Regions from separate parts of the Exiguobacterium sp. UBA5002 genome, predicted to be linked through region 2. Evidence: a T-box and tRNA genes for the amino acid it is inferred to sense, from the RefSeq annotation. Region 2 holds a T-box; the other regions hold tRNA genes.
What was found. The T-box of region 2 lies ahead of argS (arginine--tRNA ligase). A T-box ahead of a tRNA ligase gene usually reads a tRNA of that ligase, here a tRNA-Arg.
Positions count from the first base shown of each region.

Region 1: it has a tRNA-Arg gene. The T-box ahead of argS (arginine--tRNA ligase) is inferred to sense a tRNA for this amino acid. The anticodon was not compared.
Region 3: it has a tRNA-Arg gene. The T-box ahead of argS (arginine--tRNA ligase) is inferred to sense a tRNA for this amino acid. The anticodon was not compared.

Region 1 covers NZ_DGYQ01000026.1:261,944-265,223, forward strand. Annotated here, with positions in the region: gene B4C70_RS08490 (hypothetical protein) at 1-849, opposite strand, end outside; gene B4C70_RS08495 (hypothetical protein) at 878-1,402, opposite strand; tRNA gene B4C70_RS08500 (tRNA-Arg) at 1,505-1,578, opposite strand; gene B4C70_RS08505 (metallophosphoesterase family protein) at 1,652-2,161, opposite strand; gene B4C70_RS08510 (XTP/dITP diphosphatase) at 2,167-2,760, opposite strand; gene rph (ribonuclease PH) at 2,757-3,280, opposite strand, start outside.
Region 2 covers NZ_DGYQ01000040.1:9,054-12,333, reverse strand. Annotated here, with positions in the region: gene B4C70_RS12470 (GGDEF domain-containing protein) at 1-826, opposite strand, end outside; T-box leader at 956-1,174, shown strand; gene argS (arginine--tRNA ligase) at 1,234-2,916, shown strand; gene B4C70_RS12460 (hypothetical protein) at 2,947-3,280, shown strand, end outside.
Region 3 covers NZ_DGYQ01000033.1:39,623-42,902, forward strand. Annotated here, with positions in the region: gene whiA (DNA-binding protein WhiA) at 1-212, shown strand, start outside; gene B4C70_RS09895 (hypothetical protein) at 295-531, shown strand; partial or broken gene clpP (ATP-dependent Clp endopeptidase proteolytic subunit ClpP) at 653-1,237, opposite strand; tRNA gene B4C70_RS09905 (tRNA-Arg) at 1,420-1,495, opposite strand; gene B4C70_RS09910 (RNA polymerase subunit sigma-54) at 1,649-2,791, shown strand; gene B4C70_RS09915 (glutaredoxin family protein) at 2,782-3,042, shown strand; gene B4C70_RS09920 (sugar-binding transcriptional regulator) at 3,158-3,280, shown strand, end outside.

The DNA of each region.
Region 1 (3,280 bases), on a different contig from region 2:
GCAGGCTGCGAGCCACTTCTCCATGTCTGATCCGATTCGTTCTCGCTCTTCAAGATGGATCAATTGATCCGATCGCAAGACGAGTAACGCTCGGAACGGATCCATTCGCTCTAACGTATGCATCGATGCCAGTAACGCTTGTTGCTCCTGTTGATGTATCAGCAGGATTTCTTCTAACTCTTCACGTGACGAGATCGTCCAGTCTACATCTACGTGTGGCACATGAATGCTTACCGGATATGACACGTGATCCAGCACGCTTCCTAATAACTGATCAATGACGAGTAGACTTTGATGTTCTGTCTCTTGCGCCTGAAGGTATTTTTGTGTGATGTATGCAATGAGCTCAGATGTCCGTTCGAATTCCATACCGGTCAATTGGCGCATTTGTTCGACCCAACTGCCATGTCGCAACACATGCATCAATTCCGTTGCTGATGTTACCTCACGCTGCGCAACAGGATTGTTTTGAACTGCCGGCTTTTGTTCGCGAACACGCATCTGTTGTTTGATTTCGTCTAATCGAAGCGCGAGCCCATACGGCAGATACGGTGACGCCGAGCGTAAAGCAAGTTTCATCGGATAACGTTCTCCGAGTTCATAAAGAAAGAGTGCGAGCACTTGCTCGACACCCTCGACTTCAAGAAATCGTTCTGCCACTGTTTCAAATCGTTCCCGGTCATGCATTAAGAGTGGTTGAATGACATAGAGCCGATGTAAGACATCTTCTCCTGTCAATTGGTCAGTCTCTAATTCCATAATCAATTGTTCTTGTTTAGAAGCGGGCAAACGAAGAATGCGCGCTCGCTCTACTTCTAGTTCATGTTCCATCCAGCGCGATGTCCCCATATTCCGGCACTCCTTCATGTTCAACTTCTTATTTCGTAAATGGATCGAGTAAAGACGTCCAGTTCGTGATTGCTTCTTGAAGTTGTCCTGCCTGCTCGATTCCTAATCGATTCAACGTATCTAACGAGACGTCCGCTTCAAGTAATCGAGCGATGTCTTCCGATTGATTCACGTACTGCTCGAGTTTTGCACTTAAATTTTGCAATTCTTGCGGCGGATTTTCAAGTCCCGCTAATCGTTGATCGATCTGATCCAGTTCTTGGTTGAACTGATCAATCGTTCCGTTTTCCTTCAACTTTTCGATTTGTTGATCGAGTGCCTGTTCAGGGTTCGCGGATTCACGCGCTGTCGTAGCCGCCTCATTCAAGGAAGCCGACAAATCTGACGTGACTTGGGCCGTATCTTTTGCAATGCCTTGAAGTTCTCCAGCGTAATCGACACTATTTTTTACATCGTTGACCTGTTGTTTTGCATCGTCGACTGTATTTGAAATCTCACTACATCCAGCAAGAAACGTACTTAGCACGAGGACTGCTCCAACTTTCTTCCACATTGCATTCATCCCTTTCGAGTTCATGATACCTTAATTATAACCGAAAATCGGAATAAAAAAAAGAGACCACCCTCGTAAGGGCAGTCTCTATTTTAATTATAGCGTCCCAAGAGGGATTCGAACCCCCGACCGACGGCTTAGAAGGCCGTTGCTCTATCCTGCTGAGCTATTGGGACGTGTCAACACGAATAAACTATACTAGAACAATTCTTTCGTGTCAATCACATTACAAACATTGCATTTATTTTATTACAAAAATGTTCCGTCCAGATGCAGGGCATTCACTCGATCGCCATTCACATCGAGAAAATCGACAGAATAACGGTTTTGATCCACTTCAAGAATCGCATACGTCTTGTCTGGTCGATGACGTGGCATCCGGATTGAACCTGGATTGATGAATAACACACCGTCCCGATATTCAGCCTTCGCAACATGAGAATGACCATATAAGACGATATCCGCCTGCTTTTCCTTCGCATGATGCTGTAAGACATCTAGACTGTATTTGACGTCCTGACGATGTCCGTGGACACAAAGGATGGTATGACCATCCATTTCCGATACGACTTCTTCTGGAAAATCGTGTCCGTAATCGCAATTCCCTCGCACAACACGATATGGATATAATGATTCGATGTCGCGCGTCAATTGGGAGTCCCCACAATGAAATGCCAAATCCACGTCTTGGTGACGTTCGAATATCGTAAGCAGTTCTTGTTCTAGTCCATGGCTATCACTAACGATCAACGCTCTCATCTTCATCACACTCCTAAGAAAGTAGTTAAGTCCTGTTCGAGCTTGCGCAATGCATTGCCACGATGACTAATCATCGCTTTTTCTTCTTTCGTCAACTCAGCAGCCGTCTGTCCGCTTGCCGTGACGAACAATGGATCATAACCGAAACCGTTCGAACCCGCCGCTTCAAAACCGATTCGCCCTTCCATCGTCCCACGAACCGTCAATGTCTCACCCGTTGGTTTCGCTAGCGCGAGTACACAAACGAAGCGCGCCGTCCGCTCTTCCTCCGGAACACCTTCTAACTTTTCCAGTAGTAGAGCATTGTTCGCCGCATCCGACTTTTCAAGACCCGCGAAGCGTGCCGAGTAGACGCCGGGAGCGCCATCTAAAGCATCGACTTCAAGACCTGAATCATCAGCAAGTACCGTGTGACCAAAGTAGGCTGCTGCCTCTGTTGCTTTTAAAAGTGCATTTTCCTCGAATGTCTCACCTGTTTCATCCGTTTCCGGAGCATCAGCGTGATCGAGTAACGACTCGACCGAATAACCGAGACGACCCAGCATGCTTTCAAGTTCCTTCACTTTACCTGCATTGTGTGTTGCGACGATGACCTTCATCTATGTTCCCCCACTTCTTCTCCTACATACCACCAAGAGACACCGAGTGCATCTCGACCAGCATCAATCAGTTCCTTAATTCCTTTTTCCCCAAGTTCGAGCATATCGAGCATCTCTTGACGGGAAAATGTCGACTCTTCTCCTGTTGCTTGCATCTCGACGATTTTCCCCGATGAGGTCATGACGAGATTGAAGTCGACTTCAGCCGCAGCATCCTCTTCATAGCATAAATCGAGCAAAACATTCGACTCGACGATTCCAACCGAGATCGCTGCGATGCCCTCTTTGATTGGTGTATCTGTCAGTTTTCCCGCTTGAATCAATTGATCGACTGCTCGGACGAGTGCCAAAAAACCACCAGTGATCGATGCCGTTCGTGTGCCACCATCTGCTTGAATGACATCACAATCGATCCAGATTGTTCGTTCCCCAAGCTTCTCTAAATCGACGACGGCCCGAAGCGATCGGCTGATGAGACGTTGGATTTCCATCGTCCGTCCCGTCTGCTTGCCGCGGACGG
Region 2 (3,280 bases):
TCCAGCCTTCAGAAAACGATAGCAGATGCGGTAAATCGAGAAGTAACGAGTCGATCGTCTCGCGTTCGAAGCGGGAGATCAATAAGTGTTCCTTCGCATCATCAAATCGTTTAGCATTATCATTTGCTTCAAGTGAGTCACCACGTTCTTGCAACAGACGTTTGAATAAAAAGAGAATCAAGGCGGAGACTGTAGCCGCGACAAGAGGACTTTCATCGTAGAACCAGATCCCAAGTAGAGCACTTAACATACTGATTCCGTAGACGAGGGACTGAAGCTTCACAAGACGTTGCCAATCGTATTTCAAGAAAAGAAAGCGATTGACGAGCAGACATTGGAAGTAAGAAACAAGGAAGACTGTGATCAAAAAGCCGATGAAGGGAATCAGAGCTTTTGTATACGTAAAGCTTGAGCCGATCGGTCCACCGAGCGCTTCATACGCAAATACCGGAAGCGAGATGTAGACTAAATCAAACAAGGCGTTGATTGGGTAGAGATAGGCGAAACGTTTCCAGCGAATCGCTTTTCGGTGAGACATGAATTGAAAGACGAGAATACCGACTTGGCTTAAAATCAAAGCGTACGTCAAACCGTAATTGAGGAATAAAAATAAAATGATTCCTTCTTGAAACGTATAATAAATGCCGCCACGACGGACATTATCGAACTGAAACAGGAGAACGAGCCCAAACAAATAAAGGGTATTGACGATGGAGATGGAAGGAGGGAAGGTAGGTGGATGAACGATGCCAATCAATAACAATGTCAAGGCGACGAGACTGAAAACGATCCAGCTCGTCCGGGCTACCTGTTGGTAGTAGCGCATGAAACATCCCTCTCCCTGAGAAGTATCTTTTATTCCTATACCCGAATTGTGGAAATTTTGATAAGCCATTTACCAAAAAAATAAGGTTGAGAGAAAAGAAAGAATTGCGTATAATGTGAAAGATATCGAATACAGTCGATGATGAAGAGAGTAACGGTTGATTTTCGTCAACTAGCGAATCAGGGAATGGTGGAAGCCTGAGGACGAACCGGTCGTGAAGCGCACTTCTGAGACGCTACCCGATTCCTGAAGGAAAAGGCGTAGCCGGGGGAACCCCGTTATCCCCGAACAAGGTGGGTGTCAAAAGGACACCAAGAAGAGTGGTACCGCGGTCATTCCGTCTCTTTGCGCGTGGCGCAAGGGGCGTTTTTTATTGCCAAAAATCAGTGAAGCAGGAGGAAATAAAGATGAGTTATAAAACGCAATACGCAGAAGTATTACATCAAGTCATGGAAGGTGCCTTATCGATTGAACAAATCGAACAACTAATCGAGCAACCGAAACATGAAGATCATGGAGATCTAGCATTCCCATGCTTCATGCTCGCGAAAGCATTCCGTAAAGCACCCAATATGATTGCTTCGGACCTCGCAGAAAAAATCGACGCGCCATTGTTCTCAAACGTTCAGGCTGTAGGTCCTTACATCAACGTCTTCTTGAATCGGGAAGTCGTCTCGCAAGAAATCGTCAACCAAGTTCTGACGGAAAATGAGGCGTTCGGATCAAGTGAAGCCAATGGAAAAACGATTGTCACTGATTTTTCATCACCAAACATCGCGAAACCATTCTCGATGGGTCACTTACGTTCAACGGTAATCGGAAACGCGCTCAACCAAATCTCACGTAAAAAAGGGTACGACGTCGTCGGGATCAACCATTTAGGGGACTGGGGAACACAGTTCGGGAAATTGATGGTTGCGTACACGATGTGGGGTGAGGAAGAAGCGGTCCGTGCAGAACCAATCAAGGAATTGTTGAAATTATATGTCCGGTTCCACGAAGAAGCGGAAACAAATCCGGCACTTGAAGACGAAGGACGTCTCTGGTTCAAAAAACTCGAACAAGGTGATGAGCAGGCAACAACGCTTTGGACGTGGTTCCGTGAAGTCTCACTTGTTGAGTTCAATCGTGTTTATGAGATGCTCGGAGTTAAATTCGATAGCTTGAACGGAGAAGCTTTCTACAACGACAAGATGCAACACGTCATCGATTTGCTTGAAGAAAAAGATTTACTCGTCGAATCAGAAGGGGCAATGGTCGTCGACCTCGAAGCAGAAGGTATGCCGCCTGCTTTGATTAAAAAGAAGGATGGCGCAACGCTTTATGCGACACGTGACTTAGCCGCTGCTGTCTATCGTCTCGAAACGTACCGTTTTGAGCAAGCATTCTACGTCGTTGGCGGCGAACAAGCGCTTCACTTTAAGCAATTGTTCGCAGTCCTGAAGAAACTTGGATTTGAGAATGTCGACGGAATGCACCATGTACCGTTCGGTTTGATTATGAAAGACGGAAAGAAAATGTCTACGCGTAAAGGTCGGATCGTCTTGCTTGAAGAAGTACTACAAGAAGCAATCGACGTCGCGAAGCAAAACATCGCGGAAAAAAATCCGAACTTAGCGAATGCCGAAGCAACAGCTCGTCAAGTAGGTGTTGGCGCCGTCATCTTCCATGATTTGAAAAATGAACGGATGAACAATATCGAGTTCGATCTTGAGCAGATGTTGAAATTCGAAGGTGAAACAGGACCGTATGTCCAGTATACGAATGCTCGTGCGCACTCATTGCTCCGTAAAGGTAGCTATGATGGCACACCATTCGCTGGCAGTGCCGATGACCATGCATGGGGTGTCGTATCGATGCTGAACCAATTCTCGACGGTCATCGATCGCGCGTTCACACGTCGCGAGCCGTCAATCATCAGCCGTTACGTCTTAGATCTTGCACAAAGCTTTAATAAATACTACGGACACGTCCGTGTTCTCGAAGATGACGCAGCAAAACAATCGCGTCTTGCACTCGTCAAGTCCGTCACGATCGTCTTGACAGAAGGTCTTCGTTTACTTGGTGTCGGCGCTCCGGAAGAAATGTAAGACCAATCCACGAATAAGAAGAGGTAGATTATGAAGACTGAGACGAAAGACCGATTACAGCAAGCTGCTTCACGGATGAAGCAGGAGCCTTTGGCAGAAACCGTCGCCTTCATGGCTGATTTTCACGGGAAACTCGCTGCTTGGTTACCGGGAGAGTCTGTCGATTTCGTTCACGATTTCGTGACGGCGCCGGAAGCTGATTTGATTGCTCCGATCGAAGGAGACGCGTTGCGCACGAAAGACAATTTTGAATTCTTCATGCGTAAAAAACAGACACGAAAAAAACTCGGCGAACTGTTGACGCTTTGGAAGTCGGCGCGCACGACAGAGACGTTGAGTCAAATCGATGCGATCGGATTGAAAA
Region 3 (3,280 bases), on a different contig from region 2:
TTGAGCGGACGGTCGGTCTTGACGTCTTACCGGATAAGCTGAAGGAGATCGCGATCTTGCGCGTGACACATCAAGACGTGACGTTACAAGAGCTCGGGGAGATGGTCGAAAGCGGCTCCATCTCAAAATCAGGAATCAATCACCGGTTGCGGAAGATTGATCAAATCGCTGAAAAAGTACGGAATGGAGAGTCGATGACAGGGGCCTTATAAGAGGGTCGCTTGCGAGATGAACCATAGTCTACTATAATATATAGTCGATGCAACTAAATGTTCGAATTAAGGAGTTTTTGAAATGGCTAACGAAAAGAAACGTATTTCGCTCACTGTAGACGCGAAGTTTGACGAAGTATTAACGAAAAAAGCAAAATCAATCGGTGTACCGAAAAGCACACTCGTTGCGTTCGCAACATCTTTATTCCTGAAACAATTACAAGCAGAAGAAGAGCTTTCGCCACATGCGAACGCGATCTACTCGCTGATTCGTGAAAACCACGACATCGTTTCAGATATCACAGACTTGATCGACTGATCATCGACCTCTCGTTCTACAAGGAACGGGAGGTTTTTTGTTGTATGCAGATGAATAGAGAAGAGTTCGCTTTCCTACAGATACAAAAAAAGTGCCTCCCGAAGGAGACACTCTGGGTGACTTATGCACGTTCCATGACGCGGTCGATGAGACCGTAATCAGCAGCAGCTTGTGCTGACATGAAGTTGTCACGCTCTGTATCGCGTTCGATGACTTCAAGTGGTTGTCCTGTGTTTTCAGCCATGATTTTGTTGAGGTGCTCACGCATTTTGATGATACGCTCCGCATGGATTTTAATATCTGATGCTTGACCTTGTGTACCACCGAGTGGTTGGTGGATCATGATTTCAGCGTTTGGTAACGCGAAACGTTTTCCTTTTGCACCTGCTTGAAGCAAAAATGCACCCATGGATGCTGCCATACCGATACAAATCGTTGAGACTTGTGGCTTGATGAAGTTCATTGTATCGTAAATCGCCATACCGGCAGTGATCGAACCACCTGGGCTGTTGATGTAAAGCGAGATTTCTTTATCTGGATCTTCTGCTGCTAAGAACAGAAGTTGGGCAACGACTGAGTTGGCGACGTTGTCGTCAATCGCGCTCCCGAGAAGAATGATGCGGTCTTTTAGCAAACGTGAGTAGATATCGTAAGCACGTTCCCCGCGGTTTGTTTGTTCGATGACTGTTGGAATTAACATAGTCTTTGCCTCCTTATAGTTGGTATGTAGCTTCCTATTCGACTTATCCTTATCATAATCCTTTGGTCAATATTGGTCAAAAGATACGATGCGACTTTTAGGTATTTTTCCATTACAAGGGCAAATGAAACATATCAATATAGAAAAAAGGCAACGCCATTGCTGGCATTGCCTTGTAGTTGAATAAATGGTACACCCGGAGAGATTCGAACTCCCGACACCTGGTACCGGAAACCAGTGCTCTATCCCCTGAGCTACGGGTGCATCTGATGTACTGAACAATTAATAGTATAGCGACATTTTTTCAGGAAAGCAATAGGGAAGCATGACTTTTCTTTTCCTTAGCGACTTAAAAGAGGCTCAGAGCACGTTTCTTAAAACGTTTCTTCTATAATAAGAAGTGAGGGAGGGGAATCGATGGATCAACGCCAGGAACAGACGCAACAGATGACGTTATCGGCGTCACAACAGTATCAATTACATGTGCTTGAGCAACCGGCGGCAGAACTCGAGGAGGAATGGCGACGGTTGAAACGACGGTTGCATCGTCATTACCCGAATCAGGTTTCGCTAGAGGTCGAACAGATGGCAGGACATTTGGCGTCCTATGAAGACGAGCTTCTTGCACAAATACGTTTAGAATCAGTCAGACAGGAAATAGGATATATGGCGGAACAACTCATCGTGTATTTAGAAGCGGACGGTTTATTACGGACGTCGGACGAGCAGCTCGCTGCATCCTTCTCGACCGATGTCGCAACGATTACAGAAGCACGGACACTCTTACAACAATGTGAACCGGTCGGCATCGCTGCCCGCTCGGAGCGCGAGTGCCAATGGTTACAGGCAATCGAGCTAGACGACACGGAATTGATCGGACTGACGGATCGGCTACGACATGAACCCGCGAGTCAGGTATTCGCTCAGTTCAGTGAACAGGATCGAGCGCGGTTGCGAAAACGATTGACGCGGCTGAGCCGGACACCGGATCTTCCTAAAGAAGAACGACCGGTCATGGCAGAAGCACGGATTCACCTGTTAGATGGGAAACTTCAGATCGACTGGATGACACTCGATACGGATCAGACGTGGCTCGAACTAAAAGAGGCAACGCCTTTTTTGCGCGCGTACGAACGACGCCGTGTCACGATGCATGCCATCCTCTCAGTTTTGCTTGAGCGACAAGAACGCTGGTTCAAAGGAGAACTGCATCTTGAGCCACTGACGAAAAAACAAGTCGCTGAGGCGACGGGGCATCATCCGTCAACGATTGGTCGAGCGATTGCTGCGAAGTACGTCGAGACGGTCCATGGTCTCGTTGCTTTAGAAGACTTGTTCGTCTCACGGACGACAACCGGAGATTCGAGTTTTTTGATTAAACGGCGAATCGCCGAATACATTCAACATAGCGATCGTCCGTTAAGTGATCAGCAATTGACGGATCGTCTGCAAGCAGACGGTCTGACAGTCGCAAGGCGGACGGTCGCGAAGTACCGGGCAGCGCTTGGTTTAACGAAAAAAACGATGCAGCAAAGGAAGGCGCAATCAGAATGGGATTAAAACGACACAGACACTTAACACTCTATTCACGTCCGGGATGTACGCTATGTGAAGAGGCCGCCATCTTACTCGACTTCGTACTCGATGAGTTTCCGGAATGGACGTTCGAGGAAGTCAACATTGATCAGGATGAAGCGCTCAGTCTACGGTTCTTATACGAGATTCCGGTCGTCATGCATGATGAGGAAATCTGGAGTTATGGCAAATTCGAGACGGAAACGATAAGAAACCGCTTACTTCAAAAAACTTGAGAAACGAGACTTGCAAGGCGAGAAATGGACTGTTATGATAACGGTGTACCAAGTGGGACACGTTATGACATGCGGGACAGAAAGCGTCCAGCTACTTGAGAGGAGAGGGAAATACATGATTCGGCAGTTAGTCCAGATCCAAAAACGAATCGTGCCTGATCTGATCGAAGAAATGCAGACACGCTACGACATCCTTCATTACGTACGACTGATGCAACCGATCGGACGACGTACGCTT